Regions from separate parts of the Oceanobacillus picturae genome, predicted to be linked through region 2. Evidence: riboswitches for the same ligand, from Rfam matches in the RefSeq annotation. Region 2 holds a riboswitch; each other region holds the start of a gene.

Region 1 (10,457 bases), 290 kb from region 2:
TTTTTCACCTGATATTTTTCCAGTAGATCACAAACAACAGGTGCATCCTCATACACAGCATGCAGCACAATAGGCTTATTAAGTTGGGCGGCTTTTCTGATAAACCGCTCCAAAAGATTAATGTAGGCGCTCAGGTCAAATGCAGGATTTTCCTTTCGCATATAATACGGTAAGCCAACCTCGCCGATTGCCACGAATCTATGTTGTGCTTGATCGATTAATTCCCATAGAGCGGCCTGTTCTTCCTCTGTTGGCAGTTCTTGCTCGGGATGGTAACCTATGGCCGGCTTTACCCGCCTGTCCTCTTTCCCTAACTCTAACAGCCTTTGAGCAGACTGCAAGTGGTTCGACACACAAATCAGCGCCTCCACATTCGCATCATCTAAATCTTGCAATATCCTTTGCTGCTCTTGTTTGGTATACATATCCAAATGAATATGGGCATCGATAACAGCTCGCATTATGCTTCACTCCGCAACTCATGGTAAATTTGTTTTTTCCAATCCAAAAATTCTTCCGTCAGAACGAGCTCTTCTCGACGGGGGCGCTCGAAAGGAATTGTAAACTCCCGCTTTACTGTAGCGGGGTTGCTGGATAGCACTAATACTCGATCAGATAAGAAAATGGCTTCCTCTATATTGTGGGTTACAAATAAAACGGATTTACGGTTTTCTTCCCAAATGGACAGCAGCCATTTTTGCATGTCGAGTCTTGTAAATTCATCTAGGGCAGAGAATGGTTCGTCCAGACAAATGAAAGGCTGTGGGCTGAGCAAGGATCTTACATAAGCAGCACGCTGTCGCATCCCACCTGACAATTGATGGGGGTAGGCATTCACATAATCTGCAAGACCTGCCCTCTCCAGCATGGCGCTTGCCCTTTCTTTATTAGGCTTTGCATGTAACTCTTCACCGAGAACGACATTATCGAGCACTGTACGCCATGGAAACAAAGAAGGGCTTTGTGGTGTATAGCTGATTTTCCCACGTTTTCCGTTAATGTTTTCTCCACCTAAATATAATTCGCCCTCATCCGGTGTATACAAGCCTCCAATTAAATGAAACAGTGTACTCTTCCCACTTCCAGAAGGCCCGAGCAAGGATACAAATTCACCTTCTCTTACTGAAAAGGAAACAGACTGAAGCACTTTTTTCTCCCCGAATGACTTGGATACTTTGCTTACTTTAAGTTCACTCATGATTTCGCCTCCTGACCGGCTCGTCCTTTAATGAAAAACTTTTCCAATGCAATAATGAAACTAAAAAATAGCAAACATAATAACATGATGAAAAATATCGCTACAAATACCCGGTCTGTTCTAAAAGAGGACTGTGCCAATGTCATATATACTCCGATGCCCTTGTTGGCACCTAACCATTCGGAAATAACTGCTCCCATTACACTGTAAGTAGCAGATATTTTTAATCCAGAAAACACAGCTGGCAACGCATGTGGCAATTCAAGCTTCGAAAAAACCTGCCGTTTTGATGCGCCTGCCATGTACATATAATGCTTCATTTCGGCATTTGTTTGGCGGAATCCATCCAAGGCCGCTACCGCAACCGGGAAGAAACAAACAAGGGTAATGATAAATAATTTCGGTAAGACGCCAAATCCAAACCATATAATTAACAATGGCGCCAGCACAATAATCGGGATATTCTGGGATAGGATAAGCAATGGATAAAACGCCTGACGTACACGGGGCATCAAATGTAATAAGACAGCAATAAGCAATCCTATACTTGTACCAATTACAAATCCTACTATTGATAGCTTTGTGGTTGAGACAAGATGATGTGCATAATTAGACCAGCTGCTTAACCCTTCTTCCATTATGGTGAATGGGGATGGCAGTAACCAGGCTGGAATAACAAACAAACGGCTGCTAGCTTCCCACAAAACAAGTAAAAGGATAACGACCAACACAGGACGCCATCCTTGTGCTACTATTTTCTTCATTTTTGTAAGAGGTCGGGACAGAACAAAAAGTTTTAATCAAATGACGGATGATAGCTAGAATAAGCGTAAGAAATATACGAAGACTCCTTGAAAATCAAAAAACGATTTTCTGCGTGCGATGCAATGCTGTCGAAGTCTTCCTTGTCCTATGGGAGGAAGGCCTAGGTGAGACCCCGGAATGCGTAGCATCCGGAGGCTCACCAGCCGCCCATGGAAAGCGGAGTATATTTCTGAAGCGGTTCTTCAAAGGTCATTCTTTCGGATTTATCTTTTACGTAAGTACTATTGTCCCAACCACTCCACCTCCATTCTTAGCGGTATTTTTCCGTTAACACGTCCATCGATGTTCCATCTGGTTTGTAAAAAACCTTCACTTGAGAAATTATGCTCGGACATCCAAGGCTGGCCATTTTTTCATTCATTTTTCCGATGATGGAAAATAATGCTGTTAGTTCCCCTTCCATTGTGGTCTCAAGCGGATTCACCTGATACTTAACACCTGACTGTTCAATTACATCAATAGCCGCATCAACATATGGAATACTATCTTCGCCGTTTTTAGTTTTCGGGATAATTTGTATACTTACTAACGCATTTGCCATTTATTCCTCACACTCCAATTCTATTTTTCTGGTAAAAATTCATTTGTATAGGCACTGTTGGCATCTAGTTCTTTTTCCAATAGTCCATTCTCATACATCCAATCTCCGTAATTCTGCCAAACCTTCTCGTCTTGTACTCCCCACTGAGTAGCATCATCTTGATATTTCGGGGAAATCCATTCCTGACTTGCTTTCACTAATTCTGGGTCTAAGTCAGGCACTGCCTCTATTAAGATATCAGCTGCTTTATCAGGTTTCTCGATTGCATACTCGTACCCCTTCGTCACTGCCTTCATAAATGATTGGATCGTTTCTGGATCGGATTCTATCAGCCTTTCATTCGTGGTGATAACCGGCGTATAGTAATCTAGCTTGTCACTATAATCGGTTAAATATTGCATATTCAATTCAACATCGCGGAGCTCTGCTTCCACTCCAGTCCATCCATAATAGATCCAGGCAAAATCAACATCTCTTTCGACAGCCGTGAAAAAGTCAGTATTTCCCATGTTTATAATAGTGACATCCTCTGCGCTGGCATCTTCCTGTTTCATCAATGAAGCAATTACTGCCTTCTCTACAGGTGCACCCCAGCCACCATATGTTTTTCCGGCGTAATCAGCAGGCGACGTAATTTCTTTATCCGCAGGGGAAGCAAAACCAGATGTATTATGCTGAATAATTGCAGCAAGTGAAACAATTGGGATGTCCTGAATACGTGCTTCGGTCACAGCTTCTTGTGCCCCTATCCCAAATTCTGCCTTTCCGGATGCCACCACCTGGTCTGCCCCTGATTCACCTGGCAAGGTGATCTCTACATCCAAACCTTGTTCTTCAAAATACCCTTCTGCTTGGGCAACATATAATCCTGTGTGGTTCGTATTCGGTGTCCAGTCGAGCACCATTGTCACTTTCTTTAAACTGCTGTCCTCTTGCTCATTTCCTGTTGCCTCTTGATTACAGCCTGCAATGATCAAGGTGAACAAGACAACCATACTAAGTAAAAGCTTTTTCATTCTTCCTTCCTCCTTTTTTTGTTATGACACATAATGCTGTTGTTTGGAGGAACATATTGTTTTCATGCACAAAAAAATGCGCTCAGGGCTCACCCAGGCGCATATATCGTCACATTCACTTCTATATGTTCCCTACGCTGGTTTAAGCCAGATCAGGTTCCAAGGGTCTATATCTTACGGATATGATCTCAACCAGCAACACTGGTCCCCCTACATCGAAACGTACTATTCAATTAACAACATTACATTCTTACTCTGCCATAGATTGTCACAAAATACAAGTTAGGTCTAGATGGATTACCCTTAAAATACTATTCATTTTCTTCAAGCTTACGAATTATTTCTTCAGATGACTGATTGATTTTATCCAGCTCTATATTGCTTGGAGAAGTACTGGAAAGGTTGTATTTTTCTTTTAGGAGTAAAATTCTCTCCACACTCTCATTGATTCTTTCTTCCTTAATAGTTCCACTTTCCACAGCCTTGGTTAAACTATGAACAGCTTTCAATTTATTTTCATCACCATGGCATACTAAAACAATATCATTTCCCGCTTGAACCGCTTTTACGGTAGCATCCCCTATATCATAGTTTTCTAAAATGGCTCCCATTGTCATATCGTCGGTTATAGCTACTCCGTTAAAGCGCAATTCTTCTCTTAACATAGTGGTGACCACATTCTTAGATAAGGAAGAGGGATATTCATTATCTATCTCGGGTAACAGTATATGTGCAACCATCGTCATATCAGCTTGGTGATCAATAGCTTTTTGGAATGGCACTAATTCCATTTCTCGGATGCTTTCCAAACTATTATGCACTACAGGTAAGTCCAAGTGGGAATCCATATCTGTATCTCCGTGGCCCGGAAAATGTTTGATGACGGGAATGATGCCTTTTGATTGGATACCCTTCATCTCTTCAACGCCCATATCCGAAACAATCTCCTTGTTATCACCAAAAGATCTCTTTCCGATAATAGGGTTATCTGGGTTACTATTAACATCCATAACAGGGGCCATAGTTACATTAAACCCGAATGCGTTTACCCTTTCTCCAATCGCTTCCCCAACTTGGTATGCAAGCTCTGTATTATTAAGATCACCAATCTCTTTACTGTCTGGTAAATTTACTATTTTGGGGGGCATTCTTGATACAACCCCACCTTCTTCGTCTACGGAAATAAAAAGAGGGATATCCTGAGAATCTGCGTTCAATTCCTTTAGTTCCCTGTTCAAATTTAATAATTGTTTTGAGTCGGTAATGTTCCTTTCAAACAAAATGACTCCGCCGATATGATTTTCTTGCATGAAATTCCTCGTTTGATCATTCACTTGGGTACCTTCAAACCCAATCATAAGCATCTGGCCAACTTTTTCTTCCATTGTCATAGAAGAAATCTTATCTTGAACTGCTTCTTTTAAAGCATCTACAGAGGATTCTTCGGAGTCCATTTCGTCTTCTTCTGTAGCATTATCTTGGGCACTGCTTTTGCCTTCGTCTTCCTTACCATCACCCTTATTGCCTTGCTCTGTTGGTTTTTCGTGTTCCACGCTGTTGTCTGTATTCTGGGAACACCCCACCAACGAGATGAAGAAAATCAGAGCTAAACAAAATCCTATCGCTTTCCATTTATTATTTTTTATTTCCATGATGTCCTCCCATGTATAGCGATGTAACCTTCTGTGTTTTTATATTCTTTAGTATAAACAAAGAGATGTTGGGCTATGACCCAGCATCTCTTTGTTTGTTACTTCTCTTCATCGGTAAGTCGGTCTAAAACCATCTTATATCCTTCGCTACCATAATTAATACATCTACGCACACGCGATATGGTTGCAGTCGAAGCATTGGTTTCCTGTTCAATTACCGTGTAGGTACGGCCTTCCGTTAGCATTTTTGCCACTTGTAGCCGTTGGGAGATGGCATGGATCTCCGACATAGTCGCAATATCATCAAAAAAGCGGTAGCACTCTTCCCGGTCCTTTAGTGTAAGAATTGCATCGAACAATTGATCGAGCTGTTCTCCTCGTAGTTTATCTATTTGCACAAACAAGCCCTCCTGCTTCTAATTAGTTATGTTGACGGACTCGGTTAATCCAGGATTGGTAGGAATAACATTGATCCAAGTTTTCCCTGGGACAAAGCCCACTATATCTCCATCCTTTACAGGAACAATTCTTCCTTCTCTATTCTCCCATTGCAATTGTTGTACTTTTCCTTTTTGCAAAAGGTATGCATTTCCGCCCGATTCCATGTCGACGGCCCTCCGTCCAGCATCATCAATCACTTCATGTGGGGTTTCCACTATAAATACATTTGCTGCCTGTATAGGCTCTTCTGTGTTCAGTTCTACTGTTTGTTCACGGTCATTATAGCGTGTGTACACTTCATCGCTTGCACTATAGTCATATTCGACAATTTCCATTGGTTGATCGGAATAAACAATTTCTACATGCTGGGCTGGGTCACCAGCAATCTCTTTATCGCTTTTCACAAAAGTAAGCGGCTCAATATCAGCAGTGGTCTCATAGCCTTTACTTTTGGCCACGTCATATACAGCCCCAAGCTGTAAATAGGAATTGTGTGGCGCATTACGGAATGATTCTCGCTTGAACAAGTTTCCATCATTATCATATAGGGATCCATTTAAATGTTCAATTCCTCTGTTCATAATCATATCATTAACAAAATTTGCTGCCCCGTGATAAACATAAAGCGCGTTATAGTCATTGGCCAAATTAAAATAATATTCCCGTGCACTTCTTACAGGGCCAACAACATCCGGCATTTCACTTTGAAACATAGCAAGAAAACGTGTTATCTGTCCCTCAGCTAATATTTCAAACACAAGATCTGCTTTAGACAATCCGGTTTGCGGCCTTGCTTTGGAATGATTATTCACCATCACACCGACAATGCGATTATTAGTAGGTTCGTCTATTGCCACTCCTGTCAAAGGAGCTACGATTTCTTCCGACTCCGACACATCCGGTTGGTCTGTCTTCTCCTGCATATCTATATCCTTCGTTTCATTGTTCTCCGCTTCTTGTTTCTCGGAGCAACCAACCAACAAGATGAATGCGAAGAGCAGCATCCATACGATTTTCTTCATTTTCTCACAACACCCTTGTTAACATAGATTTTACTCCATTATACGCTAACACATGGTCGCTGGGAATAGCACTGCTTTTTTCTTCACGTCCACAATCCCCTGTTGTGTTATCCGAATGTGAGGAAGGTGTGTTGAAGATAAGAAAAATATCGAGTAAACCGGGTCTGAAAAAGGATAACCATATTCTACTAATATCGTTTTAAGCTGCTTTTCCTTCTCTATTAAGTCCCGCATATTTCCATCATACATAGTGCCCGATAGTGTGAGTGGGATTTCCAGTAAAATTTCCCCATCATGGACGATGACAATTCCTCCACCTAATTCCTTTAATCGATTGCCTGCTAAGATAATATCGGCTTTACTTTTTCCAATAAAGATGAAGTCACCTGTCGTAGAATAAGAGCTTGCCATACCGCCAAGACGATCTGTGAAACCACGTATGGTCGTATTGACGCGCCATTTCCCTTTACGATCTAGTAGGAGTAGGAAAGCATCCTTCTTCGTTTCTGGTAACTGTTCTGTTGCAATGTCTGTATCAATCGCATACGGTTTTATAATGACATCATTCACCATATCAAGTCCGATAGGCACAGAAAACTGCAATTCATTTTCTGTAAGCTCCCAATCATAGGTTAGTTTCCCTATCCCATATTCTTCCCAATTCACTACATTGGAAATCTCTTTTGGGCTATGATCTTTTACAATCCACTGTCCTTTAGCCAAAACACTTTCAGGGTGCGGATTATCCTTATCTGAAAGAATATTGATATTGGCAATTCGACCTGGTGCAATGCTTCCAAGTTGTTCCTCTAAGCTAAGATGTTTTGCTGCATTATAGCTTGCCATCATATAAGCTTCCTCAATTGGAACGCCTTTTTCTATCGCAATCTCAATACATACGTTCATCATGCCGTCTTCATAGAATCCTGGCGTAGCTCCATCCGTGGTCATTGTAAGATTGTCATAGCTTTTTAGATTCATAGCCAGCAGTTCCTCAAGCAACTTCGGCAAATCTGGTCGAATAGATGAATAGCGTAGTCCTACCTGATAACCAAGGCGCAACCTACTAATAACGTCCTCACCTGTCATGGATTCATGATCTGCATTTACACCCAATAGCTTCATCTTTGTTAATGTTTTTTCAGACGCTCCAGGCAAATGCCCTTCTACTGGCTTGCCTTGTCGTTTTGTTTCCTGTATCCAATGCAGAAGCCGATCGTCCCCTGCTAGTAAATCAGGCCATGAGGTCAGCTCTCCCCCCTGAACAACAGCTGGGTGCTTTATCCATGAAAGGATCTCCTGTGTATTAAAAAGTTGTGTATCATCTTTCAATTCGGTTTGCGCATCAAAGCGTGCCCACCAATACATGGAGACAGGATGCTTTTGTAGTTCATTTAATAAAGAAAACGCTTTCTTTTTCTTCAATAACAATAACCATAAAATGTTATCATTTACTAGTGTTGTAGTTCCTGTTTTTGCTACATGATTCGCGAGCTGTTCAGGGTTATATAATTGGAACGGGTGGGCATGTGGCTCGATATATCCTGGAACAAGATACTTCCCTGCACAATCCATTGTTTCTATATCCTCCGTATTAGCAGGAAGCTTTTCCCCTACATAGACAATGCGATCATCAACAATCCAAATGTTTGCTGAGATCCACTCTTTCGTATACGCATTTAAATAAACAGCATTCGTTAAAAGCAGGTCAGGCTTATCCAATCCATCAATCACGCTGACATGCTTTCTCAGTTCACGGTTTCTCCAGTAATAACCATTCTCTAACATAGACAACGCTCCAATACTTCTTTTTCTTTATTTTACCATACATAACACTTTAACACTGTAAAGTTACCGTTAAATTGGTATGTCCATTTTGTGAATTGATTTGGTGTGGTGCGTCGGGTGGGGCTATGGTTTCACTTTGTGGTGTTGTGGTTTCACTTTCGGGTGCTGTGGTTTCACTTTTGGGTGTTGTGGTTTCACTTTGTGGTACTATGGTTTCACTTTTGGGTGCTGTGGTTTCACTTTTGGGTGTTGTGGTTTCACTTTGCGGTGCTGTGGTTTCACTTTTGGGTGCTGTGGTATCACTAGCACTATTTAAATGGATCCATGACATCGTCGTAATCTTATAATTATATTGAGAAAAATCTAAAAGTGGTAATACAATATGGTAAAATATAGTTAAAAACATCTAATAATATGCTCTTCATCTAACAACTTAGTAATTTGATTAATGGGTATGTGCTTAGAAACTTAAGGTGGCTAATCAAAATGGTATTTGATTTTGGAAATTCTGCTATTGTTTTACCCCCTCTCCACATTACGGTTATTGCTATCATCGTCATTTTCTTATTAGTAAGGTGGAGTAAACAATTAGAATCCAAACGTTCTAGAGTGTTTTTTTACTTTCTAATTAGCACTTACATTACTCCAATTTATTCTCAAGTTACTGAAGAGGGTATATTTGAACTATGGACCCCCTTAGGCTTTATAGCCGTTATCCTATACTTGTTTCTTAACAAAAGAAGCCACCCTGCAAAATTGAAAGCAAGTATTTTAGGGTTTTGCATAGCAATTTATCAGTTAATCCTCCAATATTTCGGTTAGTTTTATTAATGAATTGTAAACCTTATGTTGCTCCTATCTTATTGATTCAGTTGATTGTAATTTGGGAGAAGATAACTGAACTTAGAAGCTCTATGGAAGAAAGAAAGACCAGATTTTTAAACAAATAATTCTAAGAAGGAGTCCAGATGACGCAAGAACCAAAAAAGTTTCATGTTAAAAATTTACGTTACACTGTAAGGTCTGCTCAAGAAAAGGATGCTAAAAGCTTGTCTGAACTGCGACTCCAGATTGATGGGGAAACAGAGAATTTGGATAGAGAAACAGGCGAAGCTTACATAGATGCAATAGGCTTTAAACAAATTATTTCAGAGGATACAAGGAGTGCCAGTAACCTATTTTTAGTTGTAGAAGTTAATGAGAAGATTGTAGGATTTTCCAGGTGTGAAGGAATCAAATTAAAAAGAACTTCTCATAAGGTAGAATTCGGAGTCTGTGTATTAAGAGACTACTGGGGTTACGGTATAGGAAAAAATCTCTTAGGAGAGTCAGTTCGTTGGGCTGACTCGAATGATATTAAAAAGATGACTTTACATGTGCTTGAAACAAATGATAAAGCCATAACTCTGTATAAAAAATATGGTTTTGAAGTGGAAGGTTTTTTAAAAAAGGACAAATTTCTGTCTGATGGTAATTACTATAATACTATTGTGATGGGACGATTTAAGCACGAAGACACCAGTTGTTGAACTTAAGGTGAGTCCAAATTAAAAGATCATTGTATCGCAATATAATTCCTAGAGAGGTGTCCTAATTTGAGATTAAAAGAAATAGCAAGTCTGTTTATGATAAAAGAAACACAAGGAAACATGGATGGTGTTGGTGACAAGATAGAAGATAACGAAACTCTTTTAGAATGTATCATTCGTGTAGTAAAAGAAAGGAGGAAAATAAATGAGAAAAGTAATTGCGTTTTTGTACATATCTCTATCAGTATTGTTTTTATTGAGTGGGTGTAATTCAAATGATGCAGATGCAAATGAAAATATTTTTAAATTTAAGGATTCATTTGTTGGTGATAATAGCGCAGTAGGAAACATTGCCAATCAATTACCAGGTTCTAAGCATTTAAACGGTTTTGAACTTAAAACAAATGAAGAACCATATGGCATTATCCTAAACTACGATTGGACA
Region 2 (10,457 bases):
TATTGACTCACAATCGCTGTAACGTCATACCATTTGCCTTCTTCTATTTGCGAGACATCTAGAGCATTCTCCATTACGCGCAATGTAGTTGAATTCAAATCCTCGTCTATAAACGAAATATTGTACCCGCCACCCGCTGGAGATCCTGGTATGGATGAGATATAACCATTCACTTGAACAAGTTCCCCTTCAAAAGCCTCTGCATCATCACCCTGAAGCTCTTTTATGGAAAGCGACTGTGCATTAGGTATTGCTTGTCCTTCTGCAATGATATCAATTGTATCTGGTAAAACTTCCTTTAAACCGTTATAAGTATCTAATTCCCCAATTACTTTAACTCTTGTTCCTTTTTCCAATTCTTCTAAATCGCCTTGTTCGTATTTAAATATGTTGATTCCGCCTGTTTCATCTTGAATGTATGTAGTAAACTGGTTGCCGTTACTAACGGAATTAGAATTTACTGTAATAACTCCTTCTACTTCCACCCGCGTTCCATCACTTAATCCTCTAGCATCTGCAACGGAAACTGTTTGTGGAACTTCAGGGTCTGTTGGCGGGTCTCCTGGATCTGTTGGTGGCTCTTCAGGACTTTCTCCACCTCCAATGTGGCTTCCTAATGATGAGAAAGTGTCTTGTTCATACACTTCCCAATCCTCAGCATTGTAGGTTGCGGATGGTGATGCGATCGATTGATGTCGTACTAGTGTCTGATCTTTACCGAAATCCGCATCATTTCCAATGTCTCCAACAACGTCAATTACTTCTTCATCTTTCAACAGAGCGACTGCATCATTTCCATTGAAATTGACGACAGAAGAATTTGTGAGGTCAGCTTCAGACTGAATTTCATTTCCAGCCTCAGCATGCGCTATCACGTAAACTTCACCACTCTCTAATGTTGCATCTAAGTTGAGAGTATTACCAGCAGTTCCCCCCCCATTGCTATACAATGCGAGTTGATAGTTTGCTAGATTAACATCAGTTCCCGTACCGTTATAAAGTTCGATGGCTTTGTTATAAGAACTACCTTCTACGTACTCTGAAATAAGTAATTCATCTGTGGTTGTCTCTGCTGCCGCAACGTTAATAACCGGTACAAAATTTGTAAAAATTAACGTGAAAATGAGAAAAACAGAGAAAGACTTTTTCCTAAACAGATTTTGCATGAAGACCCTCCAGTAAATTTAGTATTATGCCATAAGTTGACACATTTCTAATATGGCATAACAGTTTGTAATAATCTATCGCATTTTAGTTAAGTTTATGTAAATTCAGAACTATTGAACTATAAATGACGAAAAACAGTTCTATGTAACCAATCAAAACATATCCCCTGTGATATGACTTATTTTTAATACTTGAAAAATAAGTTAGGACAAAGTATAATATTTACTTGTCCGGGGCATTAGCTCAGCTGGGAGAGCGCTTCGCTGGCAGCGAAGAGGTCAGCGGTTCGAGCCCGCTATGCTCCATAATAGAAAAGGTAAAAGGTCAGCAGAAATTCTGCTGGCCTTTTTTGTTCCCCTCACCGAGATTTAAAAGGCAGATAAGGCTTAACTAAGAAGGATTCCCGTCTTTTTTGTCGAATGTAGCTAGATAAGAACAAGAGGGGGATCTACAGATGACAAAGGTAAAAAAAGATAGTATCGTGGAAGATTTTCATGGAACAAAGGTTAGTGACCCATACCGTTGGCTAGAGAATCCTGATTCAACTGACTCGATTGAATGGAGCAACCAACTTGGAAAAGAGTGTGCAGATTACTTCACGACAGCACCTAGTCAGCATACTGACAAAGAAAAACTTGAGGCGTTATTTCACTATACAAAGCATTTTGTGCCAGAAAAAGTAAAGGGAACCCTTTTTTATCAACGTAATGAAGGGCTACAAAATCAAGCTGTTTTATATAAAGAAAAAAATGGACAGGAATCCATCGTTATTGATCCGAATAGACTGAGCGAGGATGGAACGGTAGCGATGACCAATTATGCCATTAGTTACTCAGGGCAATATATAAGCTTTGCTACTTCAACTCATGGAAGTGACTGGCAAGAAATACATGCCATTGATGTAGCAAACAATGAAAAACTAGAGGATCACATTCAGCATGTGAAATTCTCGAGCATTGCCTGGTCTCCTGATGATAGTGGATTTTATTACAGCCGATTCCCAGAGCCGGGCACAGTCTCCCCAGAGGATGAGAGTAATTTCAACACTGTATATTTCCATAAGCTAGGGACCAAACAACAAGATGACATCCTTGTACATGAACAGCCAGAAGATAAGGAATTAATGTTTTCTGCATTTATTAGCGATGATAAGAAATATATTGGTTTATACGTAAACGAAGGTACTGCCACAGAGAATAGAATCTATATTAAACCAATTAATTCTGAGGATGCTTTTATTAAATTTCTAGATCAACAAGATGCAGAGTATAGCTATATCACAAACGAAGGAAGCCTATTCTATTTTCAAACGAACCACCTGGCACCAATGGGAAGGGTCGTGGCCATTGATATAAATGCCCCTCAAAAAGAGAACTGGAAAGAAGTCATTTCCGAGCAGCAAGGCGTTCTAGAATATGTAGTAGCGTTAAACGAGACCCTAGTAGTCGCAGTCCAGCAGGATGCTCATCATCAACTTCATCTCTTCAGTAAAGATGGTGTGTATAAACATGAAATTGAGTTGCCGATACTAGGCTCACTTACCGATATTTCGCGGAACAAAGAGGAAGACATTTTATACTTTGGTCTTACTTCCTTCTTAAACCCAACGACAGTTTATTCATACCATGTAGGAAGTAATGAATTAGACGTGGTAGCAGAGTCCGAAATGACTGTAGATACAGACCCATTTAAAACAGTTCAAGTCTTTTACCCATCTAAAGACGGAACGAAAGTGCCTATGTTTATCACCTATCGTAAAGATCTTGAGCTCAATGGTCAAAATCCCGTTTTGCTTTATGGGTATGGCGGCTTCAATGTTAGTATGACTCCGTCCTTTAACCCAGCTGTTCTCCGCTGGCTAGAAAAAGGTGGCGTTTATGCTGTTGCCAACCTTCGCGGCGGGACAGAGTACGGGGAAGCATGGCATAAAGCTGGAATGCTGGAGAACAAACAAAACGTCTTCGATGACTTCATCGCGGCAGGAGAATGGCTAATTACCAATAATTATACCCGTAAAGAAAAGCTATCGATTATGGGGGGATCAAATGGCGGCCTGCTTGTTGCTGCGTGTATGGTACAACGTCCAGATTTGTTTGGTGCAGTCATTTGCCGTGTTCCCGTAATTGATATGCTACGTTACCATAAATTCACCATTGGTCGCTACTGGATTCCAGAGTATGGTAGTGCTGACAACGCTGAACACTTCCCATTTCTCTATGCTTATTCCCCACTCCACAATGTGGAAGCGGGAATAAAATATCCTCCATTATTAATCGCAACGGCGGAAAGTGATGACAGGGTTGTTCCAGCCCATGCGAAAAAATTTGCTGCAACATTAAAGGAAAAAGCGCATGAGGATTCTACTATTGTCCTACGCTTAGAATCCAAAGCCGGACATGGACTTGGAAAACCAACATCCAAAATTATTGAAGAATGGGTCAACTTCTACGCATTTTTAGATAAAGAACTAAAATAGAGTCAGATATACCAAAACACCGAAAAATCATCACGATTTCGAAATAAATCTGATGTTTTTCGGTGTTTTTATACCAATTCGTTATATCGAGCACCAGAGATAAAGACTAGGTTACACCCCTGCAGTGCTTCGCGTGTTAAAACATTACATCCATTAAGCTTCCATTTCCTTTTTCTTATAAACGACAACTGTTAAGATACTTGCTACTACAATCCAGGCTAGAATGATAGCAAAGTTGCTCCATAAGTCGGCAAACATAGCGCCTGCTTCTACTTCTTTTGCTAGTTCGACCAGTTGAACGTTCGGCAAAAATTCAATAAAAGTAAGAATTGGATACTCCTCGATTAGCGTTAGAAATAAAGAGCCAAAAGAAAATATAAACATAACAGGTAATGTTACGACAGATGCTTCCACAACAGATTTTGTCAGAAGTCCCATTAAGGTTCCTAATGCTATATAGAAGAAGCAAGAGATTAGAATTGCTCCCCCGACTATCAAGTAATTGGCTGGTTCATACCCTGTTAAATAGGCACAAACTAAAACTGTTAACACAGTTATAACAAATGTAACCAGACTTTTCCCGCCCAGAATCTCTGGTAATGTAGCTGGTGAGAGCATTAATCCACGCAACGTGTTTTTTTCCTTTTCCTCTGCAATGATGGCACTCTGAACAAAAACCCCTATTGCCGCAAAACTTAAATTAATAATTAAATAGTGCATATCAATCGTTACTTCGTCCATTCTACCGTAGAAAAGTGCCAGCAATAGCGGCATAAGCATCGTAGTTGTAATAAACATATTTTTGGATAAGTCCCTTACATCCTTTTGAAAAATGGCATACATTCGCTTCATTGAAAACGTCATACTAATTCCCTCCCTGTAACTTCCACAAAAATATCTCCTAATGTTGGCTCATTTGAATGAATGGAAACGACCTTTCCGGATGCCAACCGTTCATAAATTTCTTTTGCTCCCTCTTGTCCGCCGGGAAGCGTGATGTTACTCCCATCTTGCAATTCTAGTAAAACGGTGTTTTCCGCGAATTGTCTGCGCAGTGCTTTGGGTTCATCTAGAAGCTGTATCTTACCTTTGTTAAGAAAGGCAACGCGATCACAAAGGCTCTCTGCCTCACTCATGTCATGGGTTGTTAGAAAAATGGTGGTTCCTTTTCGGTTTAATTCGCGAAGTCCTTGATGAATATGCTTAGAGTTAGCCGGATCCAGCGCAGAGGTTGGTTCATCAAGAAATAACAGCTCAGGCTCATGAAGCAAAGCCCTAGCTAATGTCACACGCTGAATCATTCCTTTTGATAGTTTAGCAACATTCTTTTTTCTTTCTTCTGACAGACTGACCATCTCAAGCACTTCTGAGATGTGAATGGACGGAACATCATATAGCTGACAGTAAAGCTTTAAATTATCTTCAATGGAGAGTCGTTGGTACAGTCCACTGTTATCTGTAATGACACCAAACCTTTTTCGATCTTGAGGCTTATTTAAGGTGGCTGCTGGCTTCCCAAAAACAGAAGCCTTCCCTGAAGTGTGTGAAAGTTGCCCTGTTAAAATTTTTATTGTGGTAGTTTTTCCTGAACCGCTTGGTCCAAGAAAACCAAACGTTTCTCCTTTTTTGACTGAAAAATGGACATCCTCTAAAGCTGTTTGATTGCCAAATATCTTTGCAAGAGATGTCACTTCGATAATGTTTTCCATTTGTTTTCCTCCCAGATGGTGATGTTTTCTATAAGTGTGTGTTCAAAAAGAAGGATAAAAAGGACCGAGAAGTTCGAGGCGGCGTAGCTTTGAGTACCGGAACGTATGTAATTAATACGTGAGGAACGGAGAAGCAAGCCAACAAAGAAATTCGATGTGTCATTTTTACCGGATTTTTTGAACAACCTCTATAAATCAACTATAGAAGGAAAACCGCATGAAATCAGCACTTTCACCGTGAAAAGAGCAAATAAGGGGGTGAATGGAGCTTATTTCAGTCCCAACATCTCCTTTAACTGAGCCATTTTTGTTTTAGAAAGCGGGATGGATGATTTTGCTTTATCGTCTAAAATGAGACTGTAGCTATTTCTCGTCCATGTGATCACTTCACGTACCTTTTGTAGATTAACAATGTAAGAACGGTGGCAACGGAAAAAACCAACATGTTGTAGACGGCTTTCTAGCTCATTTAATGTGAACAGGCTAGGAAATGATTCGCCCTTAATATAAATATTTGATTGTCCATCATTGCTTTCTACATAGTCAATCTCTTGTGGATCGAACAATACAATTTTTTCATTTACTTTGGTCGGAATCTTATTGAAGTGAAACGGCTTAATATCCTCACCATCTTTTTCTTCTGAATTTACTTCTTCTTTTTTGCTTTCTTCTTCCGCAACTTGCACAACATGGAGACCATTATCGTCCAATCGAAACACCTGATCAGCTACGGTCAATGCACTTTCCAGATTACCTGTCAGAATTAAACTGGCTTTTCGTTTTTCCTGCAGCTTCTTTACCAGGTTTACAAAAACCCTTCTCGTTTCCATGTCGACATTCAAATCTGGCTCTTCAAAAATAAACACATCTGGATTTCGTATGATCATTGTGCCAAAATGCACTCTTCTTTTTTCTGAATCTGTTAAACTTCGGATCCTGGCCCTTCTTTTATCCTGAAGTTGGGTATCCAATAGAAGTTCTTCCATACGATAACTAGAGGTGTAAAGCTTGATAAAGAGAGAAAAATAATCCTCTACTTTTAATCTTTCATATAACCCTTCTTCATAAAAACAAATATCTATAGCAGACATATATGCTTTCTTGTCTTCTTCAAATGTTTTTCCGTGAACAGAAATTCTCCCTTTAGAAGGTACAGCCTTTCCTCTTAGAAGATCAAGAAGCATTTTTCGTACGTTTAACGTCGAGTATATGGCAACAATCTCTCCCTGAGCTAAGGTAAGGTCAAAATTAGGAAAAAGGATATTGTCCTTTGTCTGTTTTTCTAAATCGCTGAATATTAACCCTTCTGTCATGTCCATCACTTCCTGATCCAAAATTTATTAAGCTTTTGTTTAATAGTACTAAATTACGGAAATATTCTCTATAACTTATACTAAAGGATGTGACGGAATGAAAGCTGTAACGTTTCAAGGCAAAGAAGCAATGGTAGGAAAGCAAGTGGAAGATCCAACGATTCAGGAAAATAGCGATGTCATTGTACGCATCACAGCAAGCGGGATATGTGGTTCAGACCTTCATCTATATCATGGAGGAATTGTGCCAGAAACCGACTATGTGGTTGGGCATGAGCCAATGGGGATTGTAGAAGAAGTTGGTTCAGAAGTGAAAAGCTTGAAAAAAGGGGATCGAGTGGTCATTCCTTTTAATATAGGGTGTGGTGAATGTTTCTTTTGTAAAAACCAAATGGAAAGCCAGTGTGATGAATCCAACCCGCATGGTGAAGTTGGTGGGCTATTTGGTTTCACCGAACAAAATGGTGGCTATCCAGGAGGACAGGCAGAATACCTCCGTGTACCATACGCTGACTTTACCTCTTTTAAAGTGCCAGAGTCGAGCGAATTGAGTGATGAACAGGTATTATTATTATCCGACGTCATTCCAACTGCATATTGGAGTGTGGAAAATGGCGGGGTAAAAGGAGGCGATACTGTCATCATTCTAGGTTCAGGTCCAGTTGGGTTGATGGCTCAAAAGTTTGCATGGCTAAAAGGAGCAAAACGCGTTATATCTGTTGACCAGATGGATTACCGACTTGACCATGCTGCTCAAACTAATAATGTAGAAACATTTAACTTTAAGGAGCATGAAAAAATTGGTGAACTGCTTCATGAAGAAACAAAAGGTGGAGCAGATGTAGTGATTGATTGCGTCGGAATGGACGGAACCGTGCCACCAAAAACAGAATTTGGTTCGGAAATGGATAACCAATTTGGAACAATCAGTCCGATCATAACAGCATCGAAAGCTGTACGAAAATTTGGTACGGTCCAATTGACGGGTGTATATGGATCAGATGCCAATAGTTTCCCATTAGGTGATTTCTTTACCCGAAACGTCGCCCTGACGATGGGACAGGCTCCGATCATCCATATGATGCCAAAGCTTTATGATATGGTGGAGCAGAAAAAAGTTGACCCTACTGACCTTATTACACACAGAATGACCTTAGATGAGGCGGATAAAGCATATGACATGTTTGACAAGAAGGAAGATGGAAGTATTAAAGTGATTTTCAAACCATAATACCCATGACAAATGTTAAATAGTTTGTTAGTCTATAAGTATCGGCATTGTTGCTGATCAATAATTTCATACGAAGAAGACTACTAGGGGGGCCCGATTATGGCGGGCTGAGAGGTTAGCACATGAGCTACCGACTCTTATGAACCTGATCTGGTTAATACCAGCGGAGGGAAGTAGTGGACGTACAAGTTACGTCTATCCTATTTCAAATTACCGAAGCCAGGTCCCCTTGTGACCTGGCTTTTTATTATTGCCATCAGGTTAGTCTAAAGAAAGGAGGTTATCGTGAAAAATACACATATGATTACCACAATGGCAGTGTTTGTTGCCATTGGAACACTTGGCTCCCAACTACTTTGGTTTCCTGCTGGCATTGCCAAAGCCTACCCAGTTCAGCATGCAGTTAACGTCATTGCAGCAGTTATACTAGGCCCTGGGCCAGCAGTTGGGATTGCTTTTATGATCGGATTAGTGCGGAACTTACTTGGCCTTGGAACATTGCTAGCATTTCCAGGCGGAATGATAGGTGCTCTTCTTGCAGGTATTCTGTATCAAAAGCTTGGTAAAAAGCGTTGGGCAACCGTTGGAGAGACGATTGGAACAGGAGTTTTGGGTTCTCTGTGCGCTGTACCTATCTCAACTATTCTGCTAGGAAGTCCTGTCGGAGCACTTTTCTTCATGCCATCCTTTCTCGTCAGCAGTGTTACAGGCGCATTCATTGGTCTATTTATCGTTTCCCGTTTAAACGAACGTTCAATTACTAGAATACAAGGCACTTAGTCTTTTATTCACCTTCGAATCTATGTAATTAGAGAAAAGGTTTAACGTCCAGTAAATGGTTATCTACATTAAAAGGAGGCATTAACTATGAACTTTTCAGAACAGTTAAGAAAAGAAAACGATGATTTATTTCAGATGATTTTCGCGCATCCATTTGTACAAGGTGTCGGAAAAGGTGACATCTCAAAGGAAGCGCTCGCCCATTATATTAAAGCGGATTATGAATACTTGAACGCGTTTATGCAAATTTATGGAATTGCCCTTTCCAAGTCACAAGATCGGGAAGATATTGCTTATTTCTTCGATCAAATTAAATTTGTGCTTCACGACGAAATTCATCCACATCGAAATTTCTGTGAGCATATCGGGGTAGAATACGAAGCATTACAAGGGCATTCACTTCCGCCTACTGCAGACCATTATATTAAACATATGATGTACCATGCTCAAATGGGTTCGTCTGGTGAGATTATCGGGGCTTTACTTCCCTGCCCATGGACATATCTAGAAATTGGCAAGAAATTAGTAGAACAATATCAACCTGATGAAAGTCATCCCTTTTACGATTGGATAACCTTTTATACTGGAGAAGAAATCGAGCACACAACGAATGAATTACGCACTCGTCTAGATCGATTCGCTAAACAAAGTTCACTTGAAGAACAGGAAAAAATGAAAGAAGCCTTCCGCAAAAGTTGCCAGTTGGAGTTGAAATTTTGGGAGATGGCTTACACGTGCGAAGAATGGCCCTCAGCTGAAAAGGGGAACCGCTAATGAAACACATACCTTGTGCGCTAACCATAGCTGGCACAGATCCAAGCGGGGGTGCTGGCATTCAAGCTGATTTAAAAACCTTTCAGGAATTACAAACCTACGGGATGTCTGTTGTGACATCAGTCGTAGCCCAAAACACAACAGGTGTGCAGGATGTGCATCACCTTCCAGTTGAATTTATTGAGCAACAGCTCGAATCGGTGTTTTCCGATATGCCGGTACATGCCCTCAAAACGGGAATGATTGCAAATGAGTCCATGATGGAAGTTATTGCGAGGTATATAACTAAAACCAAGAAGGAAGTTGCTTATGTCATGGACCCTGTAATGGTAGCAACAAGTGGCGATCCTCTCATTGTTGAAGAAGCGCGCCATTTTCTAAAAAAGGAGCTGCTTCCAATGACAACCATTGTTACCCCAAACCTTCCAGAAACGGAATTTATTACGGGAAGACAAATAGAGTCAACAGAAGATATGAAGGAAGCCGCTGCTTATATAGTTGATGAACTGGGAGCTGGTGCAGCACTCATTAAAGGCGGACATCTTCAGGGAAAAGCAGTAGATTTCCTTTTTGATGGCCATCGCATATATACGTTTTCGGAGGAACGTATTAACACAAAGAATACACATGGCACAGGTTGCACCTATTCTGCGGCAATAACCGCTAACTTAAGTAAAGGTTTATCGCTTTATGAAGCTGTTTTGCATGCGAAGAATTTTGTTACGGAAGCAATACGCTATTCCTTTCCCATCGGATCTGGAAATGGTCCGACTAACCATTGGGCAACAAGGATAGAGTGAAACTTCAATCAGTGAGGGATTCCATCTTCCTCACTGATTGTTAGTAGAACGAATCGGGGGTGTTAGCATCCGTTTACTCCCTCTTTAATATCACGGTTTGAAGTGGGAGTCTTACGGACGGTTGCACCGGGAAAAAGGAGGAAAAGATAAGCAATGAACGCTGATTTAATCAAAGACGTACGGAGAAACAATCCACTTATCCATCAT
Region 3 (10,457 bases), on a different contig from region 2:
GATGCATATCAAAGTTTTTCATATGATCCAAGAGCGCTCTCAATTCCTGTCTACTTCCCATTGTAGAGCCAAAAAGCTGGTATTGCCCATAGAAAAAGGAACGAAGATCAAAGTCGATGGTGTCCTCTGTCGTGGCACCAAAAATAACCATGCGTCCACCTTTTTTTAATACATCCAAAGAACGTTTAAAGGTAGCCCGTCCCACACTATCAATCACGAGATCAACTGTTTCGTTCTCTAATTGTTTTACCCAATCTTCGCTATCAAGCAAGACAACATCTGCTCCTAATGCTTTTGCTTTTTCAAGCTTTTCTTCACTTCTTGATGTAACAATTACCCGTGCTCCAACGTTTTTAGCGAATGAAATAAGATAAGTAGACACACCGCTTCCAGCACCTGGAATAAATACAGTTTCCCCTTCTTTAATCTGACCTTTTGTAAACAATGCTCTATATCCTGTAAGGGCTGATAAAGCGAGAACTCCTGCTTCCTCCCAAGATAAATGGGATGGTTTTTGTTCCACTTGTTCACTGGATATAACAATTTTTTCGCCGAAGGTTCCATGGTCAGGCATACCTAAGATATCAAATTCTGCTGGTGGAGCATCACTATTGTCATACCAACGCAAACCAGGATTGATGATAACTTCATCACCTTCTTTAACATTTTGAACGCCTTTGCCAATTGATTCGATTATACCCGCTCCATCTGAGCCAAGAATCAATGCTTCTTTATCTTCTCCGCGCCGATTTGGAATGTAAAGATCACGTCTGTTTAAACCAGCCACTTTTAGGGCCACCACAACCTGACCTTCCCCTGCGGTTGGTGTTTCCATATCCTTTACTTTTAACTCGCCATATTCATGTACAAATGCTTTCAATTGCTTTTTCCCCTTTCCACGTATGTACTAAATTTCGATAATTGTGCCTTCGTAATAATATCCTCTGTAAACAATGGGACAAACATAAGGTGCTGGCTCTGAAATTCTTGCTTTATTTTTGAAATATATTGTTTCTCATGTTTCCTGCGTTTTTCATAAAATGTCCCTTCCACATCATTAGGTAATAGTTTATTTACCACTAAAGTATTCACAGAGAGTTGATACTTTTCTAGTAACTCAATCGCCTTTTTCGTTTCAAGTATAGGAAGTTTTTCTGGATTTAATACAAAAATGAATTCCGTCTTTCTAGGGTTAAGCAATATTTCTCTTGCCTGATAGAACCGCTCCTGTCTTGCTTTTAGTACTTCGTATATAGGATCATCTACCGGTTCACCGTCATGCAATAATCTGGAATAGTTTTCATTCGTTTTTTGTCTCTTTTGTAGCAGACCATCAATCCATACACCCATCAACTCAGGAAGAGAAAGCAAGCGGATGGTATGCCCTGTTGGAGCAGTATCAAAAACTATTTTATCAAAATTCGCCCTCTCTTCCAAAATAATTGAAATTAATTTTTCAAATAAGGCTGCTTCCTCCGCTCCTGGTGAAGCTTTAGCGGTATCAAGCTGACGATTCACCTCTTCTACCATCCCTACATGTACGATACCCTTAATCGTTAATTTCACACGTTGAATGTAAGAGGATGCCTCATGATCAGGGTCAATTTCGATTGCTGTTAAAAATTTGGAAAGGCGTTTCATGGCTCCACCTATTTTCTGATCAAATATATCACCTGTATTATGGGCCGGGTCTGTTGATACGAGTAATGTCCGGATCCCTTTTTCAGCAAAACTCCAAGCTAAGGCAGCTGCTGTTGTGGACTTCCCCACTCCTCCTTTTCCACCAATAAAGATGATCTCCTTTTCTGTGTTCATATAGCACCTCCTATTCTATTTTAACAACAACGAATCCCTGATAAGGGGGAGTTTTCCATGCCCATGCGCAAGTGCCAATCATGAAACTTCTCTATTATGTGTGGATAAAGTTCTAGCGTATAGTAAAACACTGGGTTAGGGATGCCAACCATTTCAGAGTATAGTAATAGCAGAAAAAGATCTTCTTCCTTTCTTAATTCTCTGGCAATTTCCTGTCGATGCGGCGTACTAAGCACTTCCTCATAAAATTCAATTGCCTTCTTTAGCTTGTCAAGCACTCTATCCCCTCCCTTTAGTATGAAATTCTATGCTTAATTGCTATGGTGAAATACAAAAAGGAGCTAGTTTGCTCCTTTTTGTCATCACACTCAGTTGCTAATTATTCCTCTTCTGTTGAATTGATAATCGGTTTTGTTAACACATTAAAGGCGGTTAAGATAATCCAAACAGCAAATACAAAAATAATAGCGCCGAGTACGAACAATAATGTGTTTGCGTCATTCCCTGCCCATGACCATTCAAACACCACCTGTTGAAACATTGCGTATAGTGTCATAAACATAAGGAAAATCATAGGTATTAACACCACTGCATAGTTTCTCCCTTGCCTCCTGAGCCATACGGCAATTAACATTAAGCTGATGCCTGCTAGTAACTGGTTAGCCGTACCGAATAGAGGCCAAAGCTGATAACCACCAGAACCGAACCCTTTCGGTCCTTCTGGCAAGAGTACTAGGGCAGCACTAGACACAACAGCTACCGTTGTCGCAACATGTTTTTTGGTTAACGCTGGAACTTTGTATTCTACACCGAGCTCAGAAATAATGTAGCGCATTAATCGTACAGAAGTATCGAGCGTGGTTGCAGCAAAGCTTACTACAATGATCGATACAATGGTTGTAGCAATATCTGCCGGTAACCCGACTCCAGAGGCCAGGTTTGCGGCGCCTTCAATAAACACTCCCAATCCAGCACCATTTGCATCTGTAAAACTTGCATAAGTAGCAAAGAAGTCATCTTTATTCGCAAAGAATGTAGCCACCGCAATAATCGAAATAAGTGCAAGGATTCCTTCACCAACTGCACCAAAATAACCAACAAAGCGTGCATCTGTTTCTTTATCTAATTGTTTAGAAGAAGTTCCAGATGAAACTAGTCCATGAAAACCAGAGATCGCACCACAGGCTATTGTAATAAACAATAATGGAAGCAATGATTTATCAGGATTTGCGTTTGTGACAGGAGCCGTCATTTCTGGATTCAAAAATATTAATCCAAGGTACAAGATTCCAAGACCTACAACAAGCTGGTGCGAATTAATAAAGTCTCTTGGTTGCAATAGTTTCCAAACTGGAAGTGTTGAGGCAATGTATACATAGACCATTAAGATGATGATCCAGATGAGGAAAGCTGAAGAAGTGGCACCAAGTCCAAACAGTCCACTTGCCCCCTCTCCGCCAAAGTATTTAACTATGTCAATTTGTAAGAAACCTACTTTGCTAGCTAAGATAGCCGTGGCATACATAACACCAAGCGCAAAAAGAGATGGAATCAGCATTCGTTTATTCCGTTTGTATACTGCATATCCAATCCAAATAGCCAATGGAATTTGAATGAACACTGGTAGTACACTAGCCGGATAGGAGATAAATAGATTCGAAATCACCCAGGCAAAAACTGCGTTTACCATCAATACTAGAATTAATATGATAAACAAAAATAATATCTTGGCACGCTGTCCAACTAGTCTGTGTGCTAATGTTCCAACAGACTGGCCCTTATTCCGAACAGAGAGAACCAATGTACCGAAGTCATGGACACCTGCAGCAAAAACGGTCCCAAGTATCACCCATAAAAACGCCGGAAGCCAACCCCAATACACGGCGATTGCTGGTCCTAATATGGGTGCAGCTCCCGCAACAGAGGTAAAATGATGCCCCCACAAGACGAACTTATTTGTAGGAACAAAATCTACTCCGTCCTTATAACGGTGTGCAGGTGTTACATAATTCGGATCAAGCCTGAAGATCTTTTCTGCTACAAACTTGGAATAATATTTGTAGCCAAGAGCAAAAATGACCATACCAATAAGTGCAACTAAAATACCTGACATACCTTATTCCTCCTATACTAAGTAGTTAACACACCTTCGAAAAGAATACATGGACGTGTTTCTTTAAACCATATGTGAAAGCGCTTTAATTTAGTATGGTTTTCTATGCTTTTTTAGAATATTTTAGTGCTCAAATGGTAGGTTTCAAAGCGTGGAAAATTTATCCATCATTATTGTGAATACAATAGAGTGTCATAGGTTTAAAAGTAGACAACAAAGTTATTTTATATGTAATTTCAGAAGGAATGAAGAAGGAGAATCTAAACAAGGAAAAAGCCGTCCAAAACGTGAATTATCTAAGATAAATTCAAGTTTTGGCCGGCAATTAAATCCTTTTAGGTAATTGAAACAAAAATACTTCTTTTGACATAGCCTTCCTTGCTAATGAGAACATAGGGCAAAGCGTAATAACTTTAGTAAAGCTTTCCTTGTTTAAATAAGATTGTGGAGAGTTTCATTACAGAGTGGATGTAACAATTTTGCCTTAGTGGAAACGCGTCTCCAAAATACTGCGGATAGACTGTTTCAAAGGTGTGTTGCATTTTATCATATAATTTCTCATAAACTTGCTCTTCACTATAAAATTGTGTTTCTCTCCCTTGAAGCCACTCAAAATAGGAGACGATAACACCACCAGCATTTGCCAAAATATCCGGAATAACAACTATCCCTTTTTCACTGAGATAGCTGTCTGCTTCCCCTGTAATTGGTGCGTTCGCTCCCTCAACAATAATCTTTGCTTTAATTTGCTTCATATTTTCCTGGTGAATTTGCCCACCAAGTGCAGCCAATACTAATATGTCTGTATCCATTGTAAGCAATTCGTCCCTATCGCAAATAGTGGCTTTTACATTGGCCTCTTCCAGGCTTTCTTCATCTATTGGAAGATCACCATTCCTCGATTTTGTATACTTTATTAATTCTGGGATGTCTAGCCCATCAGAATTACGCAATGTCACGTTTCTATCACTCACAGCTACTACTTTATTGTTTAAAAAGTTACACTTATTTGCTTCAGCTGCTACAACAGATCCAACATTCCCGAAACCTTGTATCGCAATTTTAAGGGACTTGTCTTTATGATCAAGGACAGTTTTAGCAAAAATATTGTCCCGTTCGTTTAACCATTTATACTTATCTTTTGTAAAATCATGTAGCATATAGCGAAGGGAGAAATAGACTCCCTTTCCCGTCGCCTGTCTTCTCCCCAAAGAGCCACCGTTTACAACACTTTTACCAGTAAAACTACCTCTATACTTCATACCTGGATGGATGCTCTTGTATTCTCCCATCATCCAGTCCATTTCCCGTTCTCCTGATCCGACGTCAGGCGCCGGAATATCTTTTTCCGGACCAATGATCTGACTGAAATATTGGACATATTTTCTACAGATTTGGTTTAGTTCTTTCACCTTAAATTTTCTCGGATCAATTACCACTCCGCCCTTCCCTCCTCCAAAGGGAACTTCATGCAAGGCGTTTTTTAACGTCATTAAGGCAGCAAGGTTACTTACTTCTTCTTCCTCAACAGATTCATGAAAACGAATACCTCCTTTATAAGGCCCTATAATATTATTATGTTGGACACGAAATGCCGGTATCCGAGTCACTTTGCCATCCTCTAACGCGATTCTAAGGAATGATTTATGAATATGATTAGGGGTGGACAAGATAGAGGTGAGAGAAGTAAAAGCTTTTTTTCTTGTTTCTCCAGAAAGTTCTGGTAAAAATGATTGATCATCAAGCAATGCATCTAGAGATTGTTCGATAATAGTAGAAGTATTGCTTACCATTTTAGTTCCTCCTGACTAAGATTTGCCAAATGAGGTATAGATCAGCCACCCCTAGGGGCATGCCAGAAACCGATGGCTGTGCTGCCTTTTGGTTTATGCCCCTTTCCCTAAGTAATTTACGGCTGATCAAGCCCCACTTTTTTACGATTCTAACAAATCCAGCCTCAAAGGACCATGAAAACGGTTTATCACCAAAGAAAAATAGCGAAAAGTGTTGCTGCTAAAAGACCAATTATGACTGGAATAAAATTTTTGCGAACGAGTTCCATTACGGAAATACCACAAAAACCTGCGATTGCAATAAGCGAAGACCAGGCTACAATTGTTCCTCCCCCCGTCCAAATAGACCCCATTTGCCCAATAGCTGCTAATGTAGCAGCATCAATTGAACCGTTTTCCAACGATGCAGCTAAGGCACCTGTAAGAGGGAGACCAGAGAACCCCGAACCATCCAAACCTGTAATAATCCCAATGATTAAGATACTTAGCGCAGCAAGAAGGGCATTTTCAGGTAAAAAAGTCTGGCTAGTTTGGACAAGGTCAAACAGAAACGCTGGTTGACTTTCCTCCATTCCCAAAATGCTTCCTGAGAAGTCCGAGCTTCCTAGAAAAAAGAAACCAGCAATTGGTATAACTGGGCCCATTGCCTTAAAGGCAAACACAAAACCATCCGTTATATGTGTTGTTATATAATCAAGAGAATGCTGTTTACCAAAGGCTACAGTTGAGAGTAGTAAAAGAATGACTGCTACTCCACCGACAAAGGCAGCTCCATCTCCCCCTTCAAGTCCACTCATTCTTCCAGATAACAGCTTTTCATATACCATATAAATAACAACACCTAACAGTGTTAGTGGTACAACCACTGCAAATATTTTACTCCACGCGGTTAAATTTTTGGTATGTGCCTTATTCGTTGTCTCTTTTACGGATTGCATTTGCTCCAATTCTAATTCAATTAATGGATCATTTTTATGGCGTATTGTTTTCCGGTATAGCAAGTAAGCTAACGCTATGGCGATGACACCAGCAATCACAGACAATACAAGGGCACGATCAGCCACTATAGCTGTCTCAATCCCGGCCGCAGTAGCTGATAAGCTTGGTGCTACCTGTACAATATAATCCGATGATAATGCCATTCCTTGACCAGCAAGCGCAATGGCAACTGCTGCCATCATAACCGGCAAACCTGCTCTAATAGCCGCTGGGACTAGCAACGCACAAATTAATGGAACAGCAGGAGTTGGCCAGAAAAATAATGAAATGATATACGTAATGACCGCTAGGACAAAGAAGGAAATATGCCCATTAATCATCATTTTTTGGATGGGTTGGATCATTCGTTTATCTGCACCTAAATCACGTAATGAATGTAAAAGCGCAAGCATGAATGTGATGATTAGGAAAATACTAAACAGTTCCTGTGCAGCAATTAGGTTCGCATTAAAAATGGCTTTAAAGCCTGCTACAAGGTTTCCATTGTAAACCCACGCTACAATGAACGTACCGAGTAATGTTGGTAACACAACCCCTTTTCGAAAAATCATTGTTCCTATAATCAACAAAGTAAACAGTCCATATATCCAATGAGAAATGGTGAGTTCCATCATACATCTTCCTCTCAATAATGGTTGTATAGCCTATGCATTAAGGAAATGTTTAGTTCTTTGGTTACCGGGAATATAAAAACCATAGAACATTATTAGGAGGTAGAAAAAGATGAAACCATTTATCAAAGAATATACAAATGACGAAGTATTAAAAACAGATGTGAGTATTTTAAAAGACAAAGGGATTAACAAAGATGATGTTTATGTATTGTCCCACGATGATGACCGTACGAAACGAATTGCTGGAAGTGTTGATGCCAACACAATCGGCATAAAGGAAATGGATTTTGGGAACGCAGTCGGAAACTTATTTAATAGTAAAGGTGACGAGTTGCGCTCGAAACTTCAGGAAGTAGGTTTCTCTCAAGCAGAAGCGGAAAATTATGAAGAGGATATGGACGAAGGAAAAGTATTACTAATTGTAACAAACAACGAAAATGCAGCTAGCTACTTAATGTAGTCTTATTACAAAGTCATTTGTCTTAAGGCTAAAAAAACGAGCATGCCAACCAATAATCTAGTTGGCATGCTCGTTTTATATGTAGTAAAGAAGGTAGTCTCCCTTAATAAGAGAGACACCCACATGTGAGCGGAAAAACTTTTTAATTTGTATTCATTAATGTCCTTGGCTGTTTGTGAAATAAGAAAAAGACAAGTACAGCACTAAGCAGGAAAGCAGGCAGCATATAAGAGCCATTATATAATAGGGAATACAACCATACAGGTTGCCCTTCTATTGCTGACTCAAAAAATGTAACTCCTGCAATATAATGTGCACCAAAGCGTAGGATTGATCCTAAAAACACTCCTGCCACTATATATCCCAAATACTTCTTGGTTTGACCTTTTTGAAGAGCCTGTTGAATTTTTTTAGAAAACATACCTGCAAAACCTAATACAGTAAATGCTACAGCATAATCAAAAAATCCTTGAAGTGGGTATAATACATAAGCAGTTCCTACGGCAATTTGTAACATCCCCCAAAGAAAACCTGCCAATAACCCTCCCTTAACTCCCCAACGAAAAGCCACAATAAAAATAGGAATCATAGCAAAGGATATTGATCCTCCCTGGGCCCATATCTTAAATGATAAAAATGGAATAATATCCAACAAAAGTGCAAAGGCAGCAAATATGGCTACCTCAACTAAAAATAATGTGCGCTTTCTATTCATTTCTCTCTCCCCTTTTTAAAGCGAATTTTAAACAAACAAAAAAAGCAATGCCAAGGGGAAGACTTCCTGATGGGAATCCGCTCACATTGCTTTTATTCCATCAAAAAAGCCACCATCCCTACGTTAGTACTAACTAACAGGTTCAAAGGGTAAGAACATCACTGTTCACTCTCAGCCATTGGCTCCCCCTGTAGGCTTTTCAAACTATGCTTTTCTTATTAATTTCATTGTAACCCACATTCTGTAAGCTTACAACTATTGTGTAAGCTCGATAAATTCCTCAACATCCTTTACACATAATTGAATAGCTGCTTCCCAGAAATCAGGTTTCGTTAAGTCGACATTCATATGCTTCATGGCAAGATCTTCTACATTCATTCTACCAGTATCACGTAGCAACGCAATGTATGCATCCTCAAAGTTTTCGCCTTGTTCTTTGGCGGCCGCATAGATTCCAAGGCTGAATAAATACCCAAAGGTGTACGGGAAGTTATAGAATGGAACACCAGTAATATGGAAATGTAGTTTGGAAGACCAGAAATTAGGATCATATTCGTCCAGTGCATCCTGATAAGCTTCCTTCTGCGCCTCTACCATGATCTCATTCAAGCGGTTAACCGACACAAGTCCTTCTTTTCTTTCTTCATAAAAACGGTTCTCAAAGATAAAACGCGCATGTATATTCATAAAGAATGCTACACTACGTTGAATTTTATCTTCAAGCAGTCCGATTTTCTCCTCTTTATTTTGCGCATTTTTAACCGAAGCATCTGCTACAATCATTTCTGCGAACGTGGAAGCTGTCTCCGCAACATTCATAGCATAACGTTGATTTAGCCCATTCACATCATTCATAACATGCTGGTGATAAGCATGGCCTAGTTCATGAGCTAAAGTAGCAATATTTGAAGACGTCCCAGAAAAGGTCATAAAGATTCTTGTTTGCTCACTATCAGGGAAGCTTGTACAGAACCCACCTGGGCGCTTTCCAGCACGATCCTCTGCCTCAATCCAGCGTTTGTCAAAGGCCATCTGAGCAAAGTCGGCCATTTTGGGACTGAATTTACCGAAATGGTCTACAATAAACTTACTGGCTTCAGTATAACTCGACTTATTCACAGTATTGGTTAAAGGTGCCCCAATATCATACATGCTCATTTTATCTAGCCCAAGAAGATCTGCTTTTTTCTCTAAATATTTAACAAAGTGCTTTTTGTTATTCGAAATAGCTGTCCACATTGCGTCAAGTGTTTCCTGCTTCATTCGGTTAATCGCAAGCGGCTCCTTAAGAACACTCTTCCAATTACGATGCTTATAAGTTTGCAGGCGGAATCCAGCTAAATGGTTTAATGTCTGACCAAATAGGGCGGATTGTTCCTTCCATGCCTCTCCCAGCTTATCAAAAACGGCCTTTCTTACTTTACGATCCGGATGACCTAATTTATTAGATGCCTGCCCGACAGATAGAGACTTCACTTTATTATCTTCTTCTACTTCCACTGTCATTTTTCCAACGATTGTATCATACATTTGACTCCAGCCGTGATAGCCATCAACTCCAAGATCATTGATGAGCACTTCCTGTTCAACATTTAGAAGCTCCTTTGCCTGTTCTCTGTATTCGTTAAGGACAAAGGAAAGCTCCGTTAAACCATCATGCTGAAGTAATGTAACCCATGTGGTATCTTCTATGGCAACTAGCTTTTGTACAAACTTCGACATGATAGCATCCAATTCTGCCCGCAGTTCACTACGTTTACCAACTAGAAGACTTGCTTTCTCATCTGTTACATCTTGGGCGCTTAGACAGCTGATAAACGCGGAAGCTTCTCTTAACTTTTTCATTACACTCTCAAGCTCGTTGACTACACCAATTAACTGTTCTGCTTCCACATTACCATCTTCTGGAGAGAATGCCTCTACCTCAGCAGAGAATGTTTCTTTATCC

What was found. Region 2 has a riboswitch for thiamine pyrophosphate ahead of thiW (energy coupling factor transporter S component ThiW). Riboswitches for the same ligand answer to the same signal wherever they lie in the genome.
Region 1: linked by a shared signal. The riboswitch ahead of BN988_RS13370 (ABC transporter substrate-binding protein) and the one ahead of thiW (energy coupling factor transporter S component ThiW) in region 2 are both predicted to bind thiamine pyrophosphate.
Region 3: linked by a shared signal. The riboswitch ahead of thiT (energy-coupled thiamine transporter ThiT) and the one ahead of thiW (energy coupling factor transporter S component ThiW) in region 2 are both predicted to bind thiamine pyrophosphate.

The regions. Positions count from the first base shown of each region.
Region 1 is NZ_CCAX010000002.1:453,744-464,200, reverse strand. Features, by position in the region: gene BN988_RS13390 (TatD family hydrolase) at 1-461, opposite strand, end outside; gene BN988_RS13385 (ABC transporter ATP-binding protein) at 461-1,198, opposite strand; gene BN988_RS13380 (ABC transporter permease) at 1,195-1,962, opposite strand; gene BN988_RS13375 (thiamine-binding protein) at 2,274-2,564, opposite strand; gene BN988_RS13370 (ABC transporter substrate-binding protein) at 2,585-3,580, opposite strand; TPP riboswitch at 3,693-3,802, opposite strand; gene nagZ (beta-N-acetylhexosaminidase) at 3,892-5,232, opposite strand; gene BN988_RS13360 (YerC/YecD family TrpR-related protein) at 5,331-5,630, opposite strand; gene BN988_RS13355 (DUF3048 domain-containing protein) at 5,649-6,695, opposite strand; gene BN988_RS13350 (adenine deaminase C-terminal domain-containing protein) at 6,741-8,483, opposite strand; gene BN988_RS13345 (hypothetical protein) at 8,533-8,889, opposite strand; gene BN988_RS13335 (GNAT family N-acetyltransferase) at 9,452-10,012, shown strand; gene BN988_RS13330 (DUF4825 domain-containing protein) at 10,218-10,457, shown strand, end outside.
Region 2 is NZ_CCAX010000002.1:160,135-170,591, reverse strand. Features, by position in the region: gene BN988_RS11905 (5'-nucleotidase C-terminal domain-containing protein) at 1-1,166, opposite strand, end outside; tRNA gene BN988_RS11900 (tRNA-Ala) at 1,400-1,472, shown strand; gene BN988_RS11895 (prolyl oligopeptidase family serine peptidase) at 1,622-3,643, shown strand; gene BN988_RS11890 (ABC transporter permease) at 3,797-4,507, opposite strand; gene BN988_RS11885 (ABC transporter ATP-binding protein) at 4,504-5,352, opposite strand; gene BN988_RS11880 (LytTR family transcriptional regulator DNA-binding domain-containing protein) at 5,622-6,665, opposite strand; gene BN988_RS11875 (zinc-dependent alcohol dehydrogenase) at 6,763-7,896, shown strand; TPP riboswitch at 7,972-8,085, shown strand; gene thiW (energy coupling factor transporter S component ThiW) at 8,197-8,676, shown strand; gene tenA (thiaminase II) at 8,764-9,450, shown strand; gene thiD (bifunctional hydroxymethylpyrimidine kinase/phosphomethylpyrimidine kinase) at 9,450-10,250, shown strand; gene thiM (hydroxyethylthiazole kinase) at 10,404-10,457, shown strand, end outside.
Region 3 is NZ_CCAX010000001.1:839,206-849,662, forward strand. Features, by position in the region: gene BN988_RS04265 (zinc-binding dehydrogenase) at 1-880, opposite strand, end outside; gene BN988_RS04270 (ArsA family ATPase) at 877-1,815, opposite strand; gene BN988_RS04275 (cory-CC-star protein) at 1,836-2,093, opposite strand; gene BN988_RS04280 (carbon starvation CstA family protein) at 2,195-3,928, opposite strand; gene BN988_RS04285 (Glu/Leu/Phe/Val family dehydrogenase) at 4,342-5,721, opposite strand; gene BN988_RS04290 (hypothetical protein) at 5,910-7,331, opposite strand; gene BN988_RS04295 (general stress protein) at 7,444-7,794, shown strand; gene thiT (energy-coupled thiamine transporter ThiT) at 7,937-8,509, opposite strand; TPP riboswitch at 8,608-8,708, opposite strand; gene BN988_RS04305 (M3 family oligoendopeptidase) at 8,765-10,457, opposite strand, start outside.